Regions from separate parts of the Parasedimentitalea psychrophila genome, predicted to be linked through region 1. Evidence: riboswitches for the same ligand, from Rfam matches in the RefSeq annotation. Region 1 holds a riboswitch; the other holds the start of a gene.
The links. Region 1 has a riboswitch for thiamine pyrophosphate ahead of thiD (bifunctional hydroxymethylpyrimidine kinase/phosphomethylpyrimidine kinase). Riboswitches for the same ligand answer to the same signal wherever they lie in the genome.
Positions count from the first base shown of each region.

Region 1 (8,301 bases):
TGATAGGCCTCCAGCCCGACCCGGGTCAGCAATTGCCGGGCGCGGGGCAGATCCGGGGTCTCGCCGCGCAAACGGGCGCCAAGAACGGTGTTTTCCAGCACCGTCAGCCAGGGCAGCAGCAGATCCGACTGCGCCATGTAACTGATGCGATCGCGCAGCGGCAGGCCATCCTCCGCCTGCACCGAGCCCTCAAACTGGCCGCTGGTGGACAGGCCAAGGATCAGCCGCAGGATGGTGGATTTCCCCACCCCCGAGGGCCCCAGCAGGCAGCTCCACTGGCCCGCAGGCAGCTGCATTGAAAGCGGGCCGAACAAGTCGACATCGCCCAATGAATAGCGGCCCTGCAGGGTGATCGCCGGTGGAACTGTCATGCGCCGCGCAACCCCATGTCCCAGAACCGCACTTCCAGCTCGGTTGCGGTGGTGAACCGATCCTGCAGGGCGGCCCAGCGGGCGGAGCCTGTCGGTTCATCGCCCAACCGCCGGGCGACAGCGCCCTCCAGCATGGCGCCAATGGTGGCACAGACCGTCTGATAGTCAGGGGCAGCGTAGGTGTTGATCCAACCGCCATAGGGCGCATCGGCGCCGCTGTTCTGCGCCAGCCGCAGTCCGATTTCACCATAGCCAAAGACGCAGGGGGCCAGGGCCGCCATCAGATCCAGAAAATCCCCCTGCAAGCCGGCGTCCAGCACATAGCGGGTATAGGCGATGTTCTCGAGCTCCTCGCGGGCGTCAAACAGTTGCTGCTCGGAAATGCCCTCGGCAGCGCAGACCTGCACATGATGTGCCATCTCGTGGTTGACCAGCGCCTCTACCGTGGCGGCGCAGATTTTCATCTCCTCAAGAGTTTCCGACTTGACCACCGCCAGCGACCAGGCCCGCGCGAAATGCACCAGGAACAGATAATCCTGCACCAGATAATGCAGAAACGCGGCGCGCGGCAGGGTGCCGTCACCCAGCCCCTGAACAAAGGCGTGGCGACTATAGGCTTGCCACTGTGCCGGGCAACCCTCGCGCATATGCGCGAAGGTCTGACCATAATTCGGGCCGCTCATTTTGAGGCCATATCCACAGTCACATCAACGGTGATCACCGCTACGTCGTTGACCGTGGGCACCAGACCGGCCTTGTGCAAAAACGCCTCGAACTTGGCATAGCGGCCGGCGTCCATGGCGGTGGGGCGCAGCGCGAAACGGGGCAGGGTGTCGGCCCATGCGCGCTTGTTCAGCTCGTCCTGCAGCTCGGTTGAGGTGGCTGCGAAGATCTCCCAGCTGTCATCCGGGTGGTTGACCATATACTGGGTGGCCTTTTCGGTGGCGGCCAGAAAACGGGCGATCATGTCGCGGTCCATGCTGTCTTTGTTGGCCACATAGATCAGCTCGTCATAGGCCGGTAATCCGTGTTCTTCGACGTAGAAACAGCGGCCTTCGATGCCTTCTATCTCCATCTGGTTCAGCTCAAAATTGCGAAAGGCGCCGATCACCGCGTCAACCTGACCCGACATCAGCGACGGCGACAGCGACCAGTTCACATTGACCAGTTCCACATCGTCCAGTGTCAGGCCATAGGTTGTCAGGATCGTCCCCAGCACCGCCTCTTCGACACCGCCAACCGAGAACCCGACCTTTTTGCCCTGCAGATCCGCGGGTGAGGAGATGGGCCCGTCTTTCAGCGCCAGCAGGCAGTTCAGCGGCGTCGCCACCAGGGTGCCAACCCGTTGCAGCGGCAGGCCCTGGTGGATCTGCAGGTGCAGCTGCGGCTGGTATGAGATCGCCAGATCAGCCTGACCGGCGGCGACCATCTTGGGCGGGTCCGAGGGATCCGCCGGGGCGATGATCTCGACCTGCAGATCCTGTTCAGCGAAATATCCCTTTTCCTGCGCCACAATGATCGGCCCGTGGTCGGGGTTGACGAACCAGTCCAGCAGCAGGGTCATCTTGTCCTGCGCCATCAGCGGTGACGCGGCCAATGCCAGCGCGGTGGTCAGAGAGAGGAGTTTCATGAGAGGGGGCCTTTCGGATGGGGGGCAGGGTCGCCCAGTGCAATGAGGGTGATGTCGCCGGTCCAGTAGCTTTGCATCGCCCGCGCCGCCTGCCAGGCACGCAGGCCCGACCGGCAGACCAGCACCGCCCGCTGGCCAGTGGCCGGGCTGGGACGGCTGAACTTCAGCTCATCGACTGTCAGGCGAAGGGCCAAAGCGGTGATCGGGGTGGCGGCCTCCTCGGGGCTGCGCAGATCGACCACAAAATCGCTTGCGGTGAGGGCCTCGGGGGCGATGAAACTCAGTGCCGCCTCGGGTTCCGCTGCGCCGTCAAAGCGAAAATCAGCGATGCGCAGGCTGTGCAGGTCAAAGCGAACCAGTTGCCCCAGTGGCGAGGGCGACAGGCCCAGCAATGTGTTCAGCGCCATCTGCGCCTGCATCGCGCCTATGGTGCCCACCACAGGCCCCATCACCCCGGCGCTGTCGCAGGATGCCGCCCGGTCGGGCAGCTCGGGAAACAGCGCCCGCAGCGACGGGGCCTGGCCGCAAAAGCCGCCCACATAGCCCTGAAACCCCAGCACTGAGGCCGAGATCAGCGGCTTGTCCAGCGCCAAGCAGGCATCGGACAGGATATAGCTGACAGCAAAACTGTCGGCACAATCCAGCACGATGTCAGCGGCTTGCACCAGATCCATGGCATTGGCCGGGGTCAGGGGATTTGCAATCGGAGTGACCCGACAGTCCGGGTTCAGCCCGCGCAGGGCCTGCGCTGCCACCTGTGCCTTGCTTTGCCCAATATCATCCTGGCGGAACAGCACCTGTCGGTGCAGATTGCTCAGCGACACCACATCGGGGTCCACAAGGGTGATCTGGCCCAGTCCGGCCGCGGCCAGATAGGGCAGCACCGGACTGCCCAGCCCACCGGCGCCAATCACCAGCGCATGGGCGGCGCCAAGGGTGTTCTGTCCGCTCACGCCGACTTCGGGCAGCAGTATCTGGCGTCCGTAGCGGCTCATCTGGTCACCTCGATCCAGGTTTTGACCCGTGCGTCGGGATCTGCGTTCAGGGTGATGTCGGTGACCGCTGCCACCACATCGGCGCCAGCCGCAAAAGCCCCCGGCGCGCGGTCGACACCCATACCGCCAATGGCGATCAGAGGGGTGTCGCCGATCAGCGATTTCCACTCGGTCAGCTTTGCCAGCCCCTGCGGTTGCCATTTCATTTTCTTCAGGATGGTGGGGTAGACCGGGCCAAGGGCGATGTAATCCGGAGCCAGCGCCATAGCCCGGTCCAGCTCGGCGCGGTCATGGGTGCTGAGCCCCAGCCGCATCCCGGCCTTGCGGATGGCGGCGATGTCGGCACAGTCCAGATCCTCCTGTCCCAAGTGAATAAAGTCGCAGCCCTCGTCGAGGGCGATTTGCCAGTGATCATTGATCACCAGGGTGCAGCCCGCCGCCCGGCACAGATCCCGCGCGGCGATGATCTCGGCCCGCAGCTCCTCTGGGGCGGCATCCTTGATGCGCAGCTGCACCAGCTTGATCCCCAGCGGCAACAGCCGTCGCAGCCACTTGGTATCGTCGAAAATCGGGTAGAAACGATCCAGCCTCATGACAGAAACGCCTTGCCGATAACCGGGGTCGAGGGCGCCGCCATGTCGCGGGGCTCCATCGGGTCGGCCCGCGCGGCAAGCTGGCCGGCATGGATCGCAGCAGCAAAACCCTCGGCCATTTGCGCCGGGTCGCCGGCCCTGGCCACCGCAGTGTTCAACAGCACCGCATCAAAGCCCAGCTCCATCGCCTGCGCTGCCTGCGACGGCAGGCCCAGCCCGGCATCAATCACCAGTGGGGTATCGGGGAAATGAGCCCGCAGGGCGCGCAGGCCAAACAGGTTGTTCAACCCCATGCCAGAGCCAATCGGCGCCCCCCAGGGCATCAGCACCTGACAGCCAGCATTCAGCAGCCTGTCGGCGACCACCAGATCCTCGGTGGTGTAGGGGAACACCTGAAACCCGTCCTCAACCAGAATGCGCGCCGCCTCGACCAGACCAAAGACATCCGGCTGCAGGGTGTCTGCCTCGCCGATGACCTCAAGCTTGATCCATTTGGTGCCAAACACCTCGCGCGCCATATGGGCGGTGGTGACGGCCTCTTTGACGCTGTGGCAGCCGGCGGTATTGGGCAGCACCCGCACTCCAAGATCCCGGATCAGGGCCCAGAAATCCTGCCCCGCACGACCCGCACCGCTTTCCCGGCGCAGAGACACGGTGGCGACGCTGGCGCCACTGCGTTGAAAGGCCTCGGCCAGAATGGCGGGCGAGGGGAACTGAGCAGTGCCCAGCATCAGGCCATTGGCCAGCTTTGTTCCGTAGAAATCTCGCATCTCTCAACCTCCCTGCATCGGCGCCAGCACTTCAATCTGATCGCCGTCTTTCAGGTCCTGCCTCGTGCGCAGGGCCAGCGGCACAAAGGCGCCATTTACCGCTGTCGCGACAGTCGCGCTGCCAAAGCCTGCCTCGGCCAGCAGTTGCGCCAGGGTGGTGGCCAGGGTGCTGCGTGGTTTCCCGTTAAGCTGAATGTTCATGGATGTTCTCTTCTTGGTTTGTGCCAAAGATCATGTCGCCAACCCGGCGGCCAAAACCCGGGGCCAATAGATAGCCGTGCCGGTAAAATCCATTGACCCGGATCAGATTTCCGTCGCGCTGCACGCGCGGCAGATTGTCGGCAAAGGCGGGGCGGGTATCGACGCCGGTTTCCAGCACCTCAGCCTCGCCAAAGGCGGGGGACAGGGCGTAGGCGGCGCTGAGCATTTCCAGCAGCGAGCGCGCCGTCACATGGCTGCTGGCGCTGCTCTCAATCATGGTGGCGCCGACCATGAAAATGCCGTTGCCGCGTGGCACCACATACAGCGGGATGCGCGGATGCAGCAGGCGCAGGGTGCGCGACAGGCTGACATCCGGGCAGGACAGCATCAGCATCTCACCTTTGACACCGCGCAAATCACTCAGCACATCCCGCGCGCCATAGCCGCGGCAGTCGATGGTCAGCCCAAGCCTAGCACTGTCGGCCGGGTCGCGTTCGGCCTGGATGAAGTCCACCCCATCGGCCAAGAGCGACTGATGCAGGCAGGTGAGCGCAGAGCGCGGGCAGATATGGGCTTCGCTGGCAAACAACAGCCCGGCAGAAAAGCGATCCCCCAGATCGGGTTCCAGCGCGGCTATCTGGTCGCGGTCCACATGATCAAAATGGCTGGTGCGGCGGGCAAACTGGCGCAGCTGGCCCTGATCGCGGTGCTGCGACAGAACCAGAGATCCCTTTTGCTGCACCAACCCGGTCTTCTGCTGCCACCAGCTGGCCGCATCGCCGCCAAGGCGCAGCACCTCTGGCGCGGCGCTTTCGGCCTCGCAATAGGGGGCAAGCATACCGCCGGCCCACCACGAGCAGCTATGCGCGCCGGGGGCGCCACCCCGGTCGTAAAGCTGAACATGGGCGCCTCGGTCGCGCAATTCGCGGGCGACACAGAGCCCGACAACGCCGGCGCCGATGATGGTGATCTCAACCATGATTAGCTCCAGACCGCGTAGAAGTGATGCACCGGCCCATGGCCGCTGCCGATGGTCAGCTGATCCGCAGCGATGATCGCCTGTTGCAAATAGCCATGCGCCGCCGTCACTGCCGCCGGTAGTGGCAAGCCCTGTGCCAGCTGCGCCGCTATGGCTGCGGAATAGGTGCAGCCGGTGCCATGGGTGTTGCGGGTGTTGACGCGGGGCGCTGACAGAAGCAGTGGCGCTGTGGGTCCGGCCAGCAATAGATCGGTACAGGTGACCCCGGTGCTGTGACCGCCCTTCATCAGCACTGCTTTGGGGCCGAGCGCCAGCAGCGCGCGGGCCTGATCCTCCTGGCTGGTCAGATCCTGCGCGACATCACGGCCCAGCAGGCAGGCGGCCTCGGGCAGGTTGGGGGTTAGCAGATCAGCGCGTGGCAGCAGCTCGGATTTCAGGGCCTCAACGGCGTCCTCTTGCAGCAGCGCGTCGCCGGATTTGGCAATCATCACCGGGTCCAGAATGACCATACCGTCGTAACCAGACAGCGCATTGGCGACGGTTCGGATGATCGCCGGCGAAAACAACATGCCGAGCTTGATCACCTGCGGTTTCAGGTCCGACAGCACCGCGTCGATTTGCGCCCGCACCACATCCGCGGGGATCGCGTGCACGGCGGTGACTTTGCAGGTGTTCTGCGCGGTGACAGCTGTGATGACGCTGGCGCCATAGACATGATTGGCTGAAAACGCCTTGAGATCGGCCTGTATACCGGCCCCGCCACCGCTGTCCGAGCCAGCGATTGTCAATGCAATGGGTGTCGTTTTCATTCTGCGCCCTTCGTAAAAACAAGGGCAAGGCAGCACAGGAAACGAGAGTCAGGGCGCCACATAAACGCATCGATCCGTTCCCTACGCCGGTATTGCCCGGATCAGGTTCGACGGGTCGATGCAAGCATCTCTCAGCCCTTAAGGGCCCCCCGACGGATTGGCTGTGGTTTAGTGAATACAAGGAGAGCATGCAAGCGGTTCACGCCTGCATGCTCTGGATGACGACCGATTCCGCCCGAGGGCTCGGTTCGAAATACGGTCGAAACACTGTTGTTTTTATGACCCGTTATTGCGCGGCGAACAACCGGCTATATTCCTCACGCAGGAGGTTTTTTTGCACCTTTCCCATGGTGTTTCGCGGCAGTTCCGGCAGCACGATCAACTTTTTGGGGTGCTTGAAGCGGGCCAGTGAGTCGCCCACGGTGGCGCTGATCGCCTGCAAATCCGGCCCGGTTTCATCGCTGGCGACAAGAAAACCGACAACGGTTTCGCCAAAGTCGGGGTGCGGCACGCCGATCACCGCGCTTTCCAATACGCCGGGTTGGTCGTCCAGAACCAGTTCGACCTCTTTGGGATAAATGTTGTAGCCGCCTGAGATGATTAGGTCTTTGTTGCGTCCGACAATCTGCACATAGCCCTGCGCATCAATCACCCCCAGATCGCCGGTGATGAAAAACCCATTCGCGCGCAGCTCTTCGGCGGTTTTTTCCGGCATCTGCCAGTAGCCTTGAAAGACGTTGGGCCCGCGCACCTCGATCTGGCCGATCTCGCCATCTGGCAGAGTGTCGCCGGTGGCGGTATCGGTGATTTTCAGCTCCACCCCCGGCAAGGGTCTGCCAACCGTGCCGGCGCGGCGTTCGCCATCGTAGGGGTTCGAGGTGTTCATATTGGTTTCGGTCATGCCATAGCGTTCCAGAATGCGATGGGTGGTGCGGCTCTCGAACTGGATATGGGTATCGGCCAATAGCGGCGCACTGCCCGAGATGAACAGCCGCATGTGGCGGGTCAGCTGCTTGGTAAAGCGGGCGTCATCCAGCAACCGGGTATAAAAGGTCGGCACCCCCATCATGACCGTGGCAGGGCCTAGGTTTTCGATCACCTGATCGCAATTGAACCGGGGCAGAAAGATCATTGAACCACCGGCCAGCAGGGTGACGTTTGTGGCGACAAACAGCCCGTGGGTGTGAAAGATCGGCAAGGCGTGCAGCAGCACGTCGCGATCGGTGAACTGCCAGTAATCGACCAGGGTTTCGGCATTGGACAGCAGGTTTTGCTGGCTCAGCATGGCGCCCTTGGAGCGCCCCGTGGTGCCCGAGGTATAGAGAAAGGCGGCCAGGTCATCCAGCTGTCTGGCAACGGTGGGAAAGCCGTCAGGTTTGGTTGCGGCCAGGGTGGTGAGCGAACCAGTGCCATCGGCATCCAGCGTTTCCAGCAGCGCCCCGGCGGCTTGGGCGACGGGCGCAAGAGCCGCCCGATTGACGCTGTCGCAGACCAGCAGTTTGGCGCCGCTGTTCTCCACAAAATACGAGACCTCGGCTGCGGTATAGGCGGTGTTGAGCGGCAGAAACACGATGCCTGCCTGCACGCAGGCGGCATAGATCGCCAGCGCCTGCGGTGATTTCTCAACCTGAACCGCCAGCCGCTCACCCGGCGCGACCCCGGCGTCGCGCAACACATGCGCATAGCGCGCCGCCATGCACAGGAAATCGTCATGGGTCACCGAGCTGCCATCCGTCAGATGCAGAAACGGCGTGGTTTTGCCGGCGTAGCGACCAAAGAGAGTGTCATAGAGAGGGTTGGTCATCGAAAGTGTCCTCATGTGTCTTGCAGTTGGGCGGCGGCGCTCAGGGCGGTAACTTCGGCGGATGCGACTACGGTATGGGCCGAGGCAAATTGTTCGTGGTTCTGCGATATCAGCGGCAGGTCATAGAGATAATTCACCATTGCGCCACC
Region 1 is NZ_CP127247.1:2,969,718-2,978,018, forward strand. It holds gene QPJ95_RS14510 (ABC transporter ATP-binding protein) at 1-371, opposite strand, end outside; gene tenA (thiaminase II) at 368-1,054, opposite strand; gene QPJ95_RS14520 (ABC transporter substrate-binding protein) at 1,051-2,001, opposite strand; gene QPJ95_RS14525 (HesA/MoeB/ThiF family protein) at 1,998-2,996, opposite strand; gene QPJ95_RS14530 (thiamine phosphate synthase) at 2,993-3,589, opposite strand; gene QPJ95_RS14535 (thiazole synthase) at 3,586-4,359, opposite strand; gene thiS (sulfur carrier protein ThiS) at 4,363-4,560, opposite strand; gene QPJ95_RS14545 (FAD-dependent oxidoreductase) at 4,544-5,539, opposite strand; gene thiD (bifunctional hydroxymethylpyrimidine kinase/phosphomethylpyrimidine kinase) at 5,542-6,348, opposite strand; TPP riboswitch at 6,410-6,510, opposite strand; gene QPJ95_RS14555 (malonate--CoA ligase) at 6,635-8,152, opposite strand; gene QPJ95_RS14560 (malonyl-CoA decarboxylase) at 8,164-8,301, opposite strand, start outside.

Region 2 (8,301 bases), 1.2 Mb from region 1:
GCAGCAAATGCTGCGCTGATGATCAGCAAAACACGATCTGAGGTGCGCCAAGCGGCCTAGTGATCTGGGCTGCATCTGCCTGTATAGGTGCAGCCCGACGCAAGACCCCTAGCCTAAATAGGCCTTTAGCGCCGGCGGTGGATTGTCCAGCAGCGATGCGGTGTCCATTGGCGGATGCGCCTGCCCGTCAGCGACCAGCACCACCTGATCGGCAATCCGGCGGGCATCATTGGGGTCGTGGCTGACCATCAGCAGGGTGGCGCCACTCTCACCCACCAGTTCTGCCACCAGATCCAGCATCTCGGCCTTCAGGGCCGGCCCAAGTGCGGCAAAAGGCTCGTCCAGCAGCAGCAGATCCCGCCCCTGCACCAGCACCCGCGCCAGCGCCACCCGGCTTTGCTGCCCCCCCGACAGCGCGGCGGGTTTGCGGTCGGCCATACTATCCAACCCAACCCGGACCAAAGCGGCCTGCACCTGGGCACGCTGCGACGCATCCAGCCGTAGATTGGCGCGGATACCCAGGCCCACGTTCTGCGCCACGGTCAGATGGGGAAACAGATTGCCATCCTGAAACAGCATCGCCACCGGGCGCTTGCCCGGCTCGATCTGCGCCAGCGCGGCTTCACTCCAAAACATAGCCCCACGGCGCAGCGGGCGAAACCCGGCCACAGCCTCAATCAGGGTGGACTTGCCCGCGCCGGAGGGACCGATCACCGCAACCCGGCTGCCGGTGGCGATGGTCAGGTCGGCGTGCAAAGAGAAGCCGCCGTTCTCGATCAGACAGTTCTCAAGCCTCAGCATGCCAGCGGCCTCCACGATCCAAAATCCAAAACGCCGCCATCGACAGCGCCAGCAGCAGTAGCGCCGCCCCGGCCGCTGCCTCCATCCGGTAGGCGCCCATCAAGCGGTAAACCTGCAGTGGCAGGGTGGCAAATTCGGGGTCGGCGAACAGGGCAATCACCCCGAGGTCGCCCATCGACAGCGCCGCCGCCAGTCCAGCGGCAAAGCCAATCTGCGGGCGCATCCGTGGCAGCAGCACCCGCCAGACAAAGGCCAAGCCTCGCATATCAAGCGACAGCGCCAGGCGGCCATAACGCCCCACCACGGCCCGCGCCCGAGGCACCAGTATGCGCAGCGCAAAAGGCAACGCCATCACCGCATTGACCAGCGCCGTCACCGGCAGCGCCAGCGCAAACGGATCGGCAATGGGGTAGATCACGATGAACAGCCCGGTGCCGATCACTAGGGGCGAGGCCGCGAGGCCCAGGATGCCCGCCACCTCGATCATACCGCCGCGGCCCAGCGCCACGGCGGTGGCCATCGGTAGAGCCAGCAGTAGCAACACAACCGTGCTCAGCGCCGCCACCATGATCGAATTCAGCGCCGCCATCCAGACCGCCCCGGTCAAGGTCAGTATCCCCGGCAGCCCCGCCAGCACGATGGCCGACAAAGGGAGCAGCAGGAACCCGGCAGCCAGCACAATCCACAGCCCATCCACAAGACGCGCCGCAGCAGTGCTGCCATCCCAGCGTTGCAATGGGCGGTCCAGCCCGGTGCCAAACCCCTCACCCGCCGCGACCCTGACCGCCACCAGCGCCGCCGCGCCGGTCAGGATCAGTTGCAGGCCCGACAGCAGCGCGGCGCGGCCAAGGTCAAAGTCAAACCGAAACGCCTGATAGATTGCCAGCTCGATGGTGGTGGCCCGTGGCCCGCCACCCAGGGTCAGCGCCACCGCAAAGCTGGACAGGCAGATGGCAAACACCACCGCCAAAGCGCCGGGCACAATACGTTTCAGCATCGGATATTCCAACAGCTGCCGCATCGCCCGCGCATCGGCGCCCAGTTGCGCCGCCAGCCGGAACCGTTCGGCGGGGATTTCCTGCCAGCCCTGCAACACCAGCCGGGTTGCCAGTGGCAGGTTGAAAAACACATGTGCCAGAACCACACCGTGCAACCCGTAGATCTGCACCGGCTCCAGCCCCAGCAGCGCCAGCCCGCTGCTAAACCAGCCTGCCCGACCAAACACTGTCAACAGACCGAGGATCGCAACAATAACCGGCAGGATGAACGGCGCGCCCAGCAGTGATATCAGCAGCCGGCGACCCCTAAAGCGGCGCCGTGCCAGGGCGCGTGCAACCGGGATCGCCAGCGCCACACTCAGCCCTGCCGACAGGCAAGCCTGGATCAGGGTGAAGCGCAACGCCGCCCAATCACTGCTGCCCAAGCCGCGACCGGGTTCGGCGCGCAGGGCGACAGCCGCCAGAGTCCCAAGGATCAGCGCTGCCACCAAAATGGCGGCGCCAATCCCCAGTCTCGGGCTTACTGGCTGAGCGCAGTCAGCCATTCGTCCAATGCAACATCCCGAAGGGAGGCCGCCTCGTCTTCACTCAGCAGCAGTGATTTGCCCGGCTGCACCAGGGTTTCAAAACCAGCAGGCAGGCCCGCCGCAGGGGTCACCGCCGGATACATCCAGTTGGTGGTCGGGATGATCGACTGGAACGCATCGGAGACCATGAAGTCCAGGAACTGATCGGCCAGCTCGGGCTGATCACTGGCGGCCAGCTTACCGGCAACCTCAACCTGCACGTAATGCCCTTCGTCAAACAGCGCCGCAGCCTTGGAGGCGTCCTCCTCGGCGATCAGGTGATAGGCTGGCGAAGTGGTATAAGACAGCACCATGTCGGCCTCGCCCTCCAAGAACAGCCCATAGGCTTCGGACCAGCCTTTGGTGACGGTGACGATATTGTCCGACAGATCAGCCCAGATCGCCGGTGCATCGTCACCATAAGCCGCCTTGACCCACATCAGCAGGCCCAGACCAGGGGTGGAGGAGCGTGGATCCTGAATGACGATTTTCGCGTCACTTGCGGCAAGATCCTTGAAATTTGCAGGTGCGGCCGCATCGGCGTTATGCACAAATGAGAAATAGCCCCAGTCATAGGGCGCAAAGGTTTTGTCGTTCCACTCGATCGGCAACGTGTAGTCGGCGCTCACCGCATGGTCGGCAAACAGACCTGTTGCCTTGGCGGCGGCGGTCAGATTGGTATCCAGCCCCAGAACCACATCGGCATCCGAACGTGCGCCTTCCAGCCTGATCCGCGCCAGCAGGGCGGCGCCATCGCCGGCCCCGACCAGTTTCAAATCACAGCCACAGATCTTTTCAAAGGCCTCTTCCACCGCCGGGCCGGGGCCCCAATCGGAAACAAAGCTGTCATAGGTATAAACGGTCAGTTCGGGCACGTCGGCATTTGCCGCTGTGGTGCTCAACAGTCCCGCTGCAAGTACAAGATACTTCATGGCATCCTCCATTGCGGCGTTGGGCAAGGGGGATGTGTTCCCAGACCTTCCCTCCGCCGGTGTTAGCCGGTTCAGGTTCAACGGGTTTGATCTCAGCAGGTCTGACCTGCACCCCGAGGTGGGGCGAGACCTAGGCGGCATGGGGCATAAAGGCAAGCGGGATCACACGACAGACCACAAGACTTTGCCACCGGGCCGGACGGGGCCGTGACGGGGCAAAACCGCTTGGGTTTCGGTGATGGGGCGCAAGGGTCAGCCTCCGGATCGCCAAAACGGCGGATCTCAAACCGGGGAGAAAAAAATTGATGGTGGGGAATTCAATAGCTTGCCAATGATGTCCATACATCCTAATTGCCGTGGAGCAAAAAATTAAGAAAGCTCAATGATTAACAAGACCTTACTGGCTGTTGCCATCATCGGTTCCTCCAGTGGCCTTAGCGCCGCTGAGTTCAATGGCGCCGAGTTTACACTTGGTTACAGCCGCCTGTCCGAGGGTGGTTATTCTCTCAACACCAATGATCTCGGCGCATCTGGCAGCCTGTCATTCGGCGAAACATTCGTGCTGGATGGCGGTATTGCCTATTCCCGCGTGGGGTCTGGTTCGGATGATTTAGACCTGACCGTTCTGTCACTGTCTGGCGACTACACGGGCTTTGAAAATGCAACCGCCGGTGCGTTCCTGGATGTCTCCCGCCTGTCTGGTGATGGGGGTTCCTATGGGATTTATCACTACGGTGTGCAGGGAAGCTACAACGTTCAGAATGTTGTCTTCAGCGGATACCTGGGCCGCGGCGATTCAAGCGATATGGGTCTGAAAAGCACAGTTGGTGGCGTGACCGCCAACTACGCTTTTGCCAACGGGCTCGACATAGGCGCATATTTTGACCGTGAATACATTGATGACATTTTCGGCCTCAGCGACTATGGTGTTTCCTTTGGCTATGACCTGTCGGCAAATACCCCAGTCCCAGCATATCTGAATGCCAGCTTTGGACGGTATGAACTTGACGGCTACCCCAGGGATCAAATGCGCCTGTCGCTGACTGTTCCGCTGGGCCGCGAAGCCAGCAAGGGCCGCAAGCCCCTACACGGCCACTCGACCTTTTCGACTGTTATTGGCTCTTTGATGGGCGCTCTGACGATGGACCCTCCGCCCCCCCCCCCTTAATCCCGGTCCTTTCTTCAAAAACCATTTCCCCCGGCTTTCGGATGACCGCTTCTGTTCTTTCAGGAGCGGCCATTTTTTTGTGCAGGGTCCAGACTAGAATCGGAGGGTCAGCCAATACCCCTTGAGACAGCAGCGCAGCGAGGCTAAGCACGTCGGACAAAGGAGCCTGCCCCATGTCGATGAATAGCTTTGGCCATCTCTTCCGTTTCACCACCTGGGGCGAAAGCCACGGCCCGGCGCTGGGGGCCACGGTTGACGGATGCCCGCCCAATGTGCCGCTGGAGCCGGACATGCTGCAGGCATGGCTGGACAAGCGCCGCCCCGGTCAGAACAAGAACATGACCCAGCGCAACGAGCCCGATGCGGTGAAAATCCTGTCGGGGGTGTTTGAGGGCAAGACAACCGGCACCCCGATCCAGCTGATGATCGAAAACACCGACCAGCGCTCCAAGGATTATGGCGATATCGCCAATACCTTTCGGCCCGGCCACGCCGATATCACCTATTACCAGAAATACGGCAACCGCGACTATCGCGGTGGCGGCCGCAGCTCGGCCCGTGAAACAGCAGCCCGGGTTGCGGCTGGCGGGATTGCCCGCGAGGCAATCAAAGCCCTGATCCCCGGACTGGAGATCAAGGGCTATATGGTGGCGATGGGAGAGATGGAGATCGACCGCTCGCGGTTCGACTGGGACGCCATCGACAAAAACGATTTCTGGATCCCCGATGCGGCTGCGGTGCAGGGTTGGGAGGATTATCTGCAAGATCTGCGCAAGGACCATGATTCTGTCGGTGCCATTGTCGAGATTGTAGCCCGCGGCGTGCCTGCCGGCATCGGTGCGCCGATCTATAGCAAGCTCGACACTGAACTGGCGGCAGCGATGATGTCGATCAACGCTGTCAAAGGCGTCGAGATTGGCGAAGGCATGAATGCCGCGCGGCTGAAGGGCTCAGAAAACGCCGATGAAATCTTTCGTGGCAACGATGGCTCACCGGTCTATTCCTCGAACCATTCGGGCGGCATCCTGGGCGGGATCTCCAGCGGTCAGGACATTGTGGTGCGGTTTGCCGTCAAGCCAACCTCGTCGATCCTGACCCCGCGCCAGTCGATCCGCAAGGACGGCTCCTCGGCCGAGGTGATCACCAAGGGCCGCCACGACCCCTGCGTCGGCATCCGCGCGGTGCCGGTGGGAGAGGCGATGATGGCCTGTGTCATTCTGGACCATCTGTTGTTGCACCGGGGACAGATCGGCGAAAACCAAGGGGTAATCGGCTAGTCATGGCAACCATTCTGGCGATTACGTTCCCGATCTATGCCACCATCGGATTGGGCTACCTGATTGTCTATAAGGGATGGTTCAGCGCCGCTGAAATGCGCAGTTTCGGGCAATATGTGATGAATATTGCCCTGCCGGCGCTGCTGTTCAATGCGGTATCGTCGCGCGACATAAGCGACATATTTCAACCGGATTACATGCTGGTCTATGGCCTCGGCGGGCTGGCGACCATTGGGTTTTCCTATGCGCTGTTCAGCCTGGGAAACCTCGACCCAAAGCGGCGAGCACTTGGGGTCATGGGATCGACCTGCCCAAACAGTGCCTTCATCGGATTTCCAATCATGCTGTTGCTGTTTCCCGATCTGGCCAGCAGCGTCCTGACCCTGAACTTTCTGGTCGAAACCCTGCTGTTGGTTCCGATCTGCCTGGTGCTGATGGAGCTGGCCGACAGCGACAACACCCAGCCGGCGTACCAACAGTTTGGCACTGCCCTGCTGAAACTGCTCCGTATGCCGCTGATGATCGGTCTGTTGCTTGGGCTGGCGGCGTCGCTGATTGATCTGTCACTGCCCGCCCCGGTTGGCCGGTTTATCCAAATGCTGGCGGCCTCGGCCGGAGCGCTGTCACTGGTGGTCATCGGAGGGTCACTGGTTGGGCTGCCACTGCATGGCAACCGAAGTCTGGCGGCGCAGATCACCGGCATCAAACTCATTCTGCATCCGGCTCTGGTGGGGCTTGCGGTGATCATTCTGACGTTCTTTGGGCTGATCCAGCTTAGCCCGGAGATGCGCAGCGCGGTGATCATATCGGCCGCGATGCCAATGTTTGGCTCTTATACGGTGTTTGCCCAGAAGCTGAAACTGCAGGGGGCGGCCAGCCTTGCAGTGCTGGGCGCCACCACAGGCGCCTTTGTCACGCTCAGCCTGTTTCTACTCTGGCTGACCTGAGCCACGCCACAGTCTAGTCATGGGCGCTGGTGCATTGGCTGTGATCGCCCAGCGCCGTCAGCACCCGACACTGGCCACCGTTGCCACCGTCACACAGGTGACTGATCCGCTCCAGTTCAGTCGCCAATTGTTGCAGCTTGGCAATTCGGGCCTGAACATTGACCAACTGGCTGGCCGCAATACGGTCGGCCTCGGCGCAATCTGTGCCCAGATCGCCATTCAGCCGCATCAGAGCCCGGATATCGTCCAGCCCAAAACCCAGATCTCGGGCGTGTTTGATGAACCCCAATGTCTCTTTGCCGTGCTGATCATAGCGCCGCTGATTGCCCGCATTGCGCCCCGGAGCACGCAGCAAACCGATGTCTTCGTAATAGCGGATGGTCGGCACCTTAACCCCGGTGGCCTTGGACATTGCGCCAATGGAATACATTATTAAACCTCTTGAACCTCTAGGGACTAGAGCAATTACATTGACCTCGAATCAGACAAAAGGACAAGTGAAATGGCAGGATGCTGCGGCCATAACGCCCAATTTGATGGGGTTTCGGCGGATTATAAACGAAGGTTATGGCTGGTGATCGCCATCAATGCGGCCATGTTTGGGGTCGAGATGAGTGCCGGTCAGATGTCCGGCAGTCAGGCGCTCAAGGCGGATGCGCTGGATTTTCTCGGCGACGCGCTGACCTATGGTATTTCGCTGGCGGTGATCGGCGCCACCCTGCGCACCCGCTCGCTGGCCGCGATGGGCAAGGGCATCAGCCTGCTGCTGATGGGGCTGTGGGTGTTTGGCTCCACCGTCTATTCGGTGTTCTACATTGGGGTGCCGCAGGCGCAGATCATGGGCTCGATTGGCTTTATGGCACTCACCGCCAACCTTGCCTCGGTGATGATTCTAGCGCGCTACAAAGACGGTGACGCCAATGTGCGGTCGGTCTGGCTGTGTTCGCGCAATGACGCCATCGGCAACGTCGCGGTGATGATCGCGGCGCTGGGGGTCTGGGGCACCGCCTCTGGCTGGCCGGACCTGATAGTGGCCGGTATCATGGCTGGATTGTTCCTCAGTTCCGCCTTCCAAATTCTGCTGCAAGCGCTCAGGGAACAAAAGACAGAGGCCGCTCACGCCCATTAATCAGGCTCTAATAAGGTGATATCGTATATCAGAAGGGATCAATGGGATGAGCAGGCCCGGCTTATCGGGGTGAATTCAGCCCATTGATCTTTGCCGCCGCGGGGCGCAGGGTCGCGGCATGGTAAAATCGTTAACATCGCATCGACCACTGCTGGCCGTTGGCCTTAAGGTCGCCGCCATCGGGCTGTTCACCACCATGGCAGCGATCATCAAAGCCACCGCCGAACATGTCACCGCCGGTGAGGCGGTTTTCTTTCGGTCGCTGTTTGCTATTCCGATCATCGTGATCTGGCTGATGATGCGCGGGGAGTTGCGCCACGGGCTGATTGCGAAAAACCCTATGGGCCATGTCTGGCGCGGGGTGCTGGGGACATCTGCGATGGGCCTGACCTTTACCGGGTTGGGGATGCTGCCGCTGCCCGAAGTCACCGCAATCGGATTTGCAACACCCATTTTCACCCTGATCCTGGCGGCGGTGTTTCT
Region 2 is NZ_CP127247.1:1,741,663-1,749,963, reverse strand. It holds gene QPJ95_RS08425 (6,7-dimethyl-8-ribityllumazine synthase) at 1-60, shown strand, start outside; gene QPJ95_RS08420 (thiamine ABC transporter ATP-binding protein) at 109-801, opposite strand; gene QPJ95_RS08415 (thiamine/thiamine pyrophosphate ABC transporter permease ThiP) at 788-2,344, opposite strand; gene thiB (thiamine ABC transporter substrate binding subunit) at 2,320-3,297, opposite strand; TPP riboswitch at 3,329-3,423, opposite strand; gene QPJ95_RS08405 (hypothetical protein) at 3,680-4,465, shown strand; gene aroC (chorismate synthase) at 4,639-5,742, shown strand; gene QPJ95_RS08395 (AEC family transporter) at 5,745-6,689, shown strand; gene QPJ95_RS08390 (MerR family transcriptional regulator) at 6,703-7,119, opposite strand; gene QPJ95_RS08385 (cation transporter) at 7,192-7,818, shown strand; gene QPJ95_RS08380 (DMT family transporter) at 7,937-8,301, shown strand, end outside.
Region 2: it holds a riboswitch for thiamine pyrophosphate, as region 1 does, so the genes downstream of both, thiB (thiamine ABC transporter substrate binding subunit) here and thiD (bifunctional hydroxymethylpyrimidine kinase/phosphomethylpyrimidine kinase) in region 1, are expected to answer to the same signal.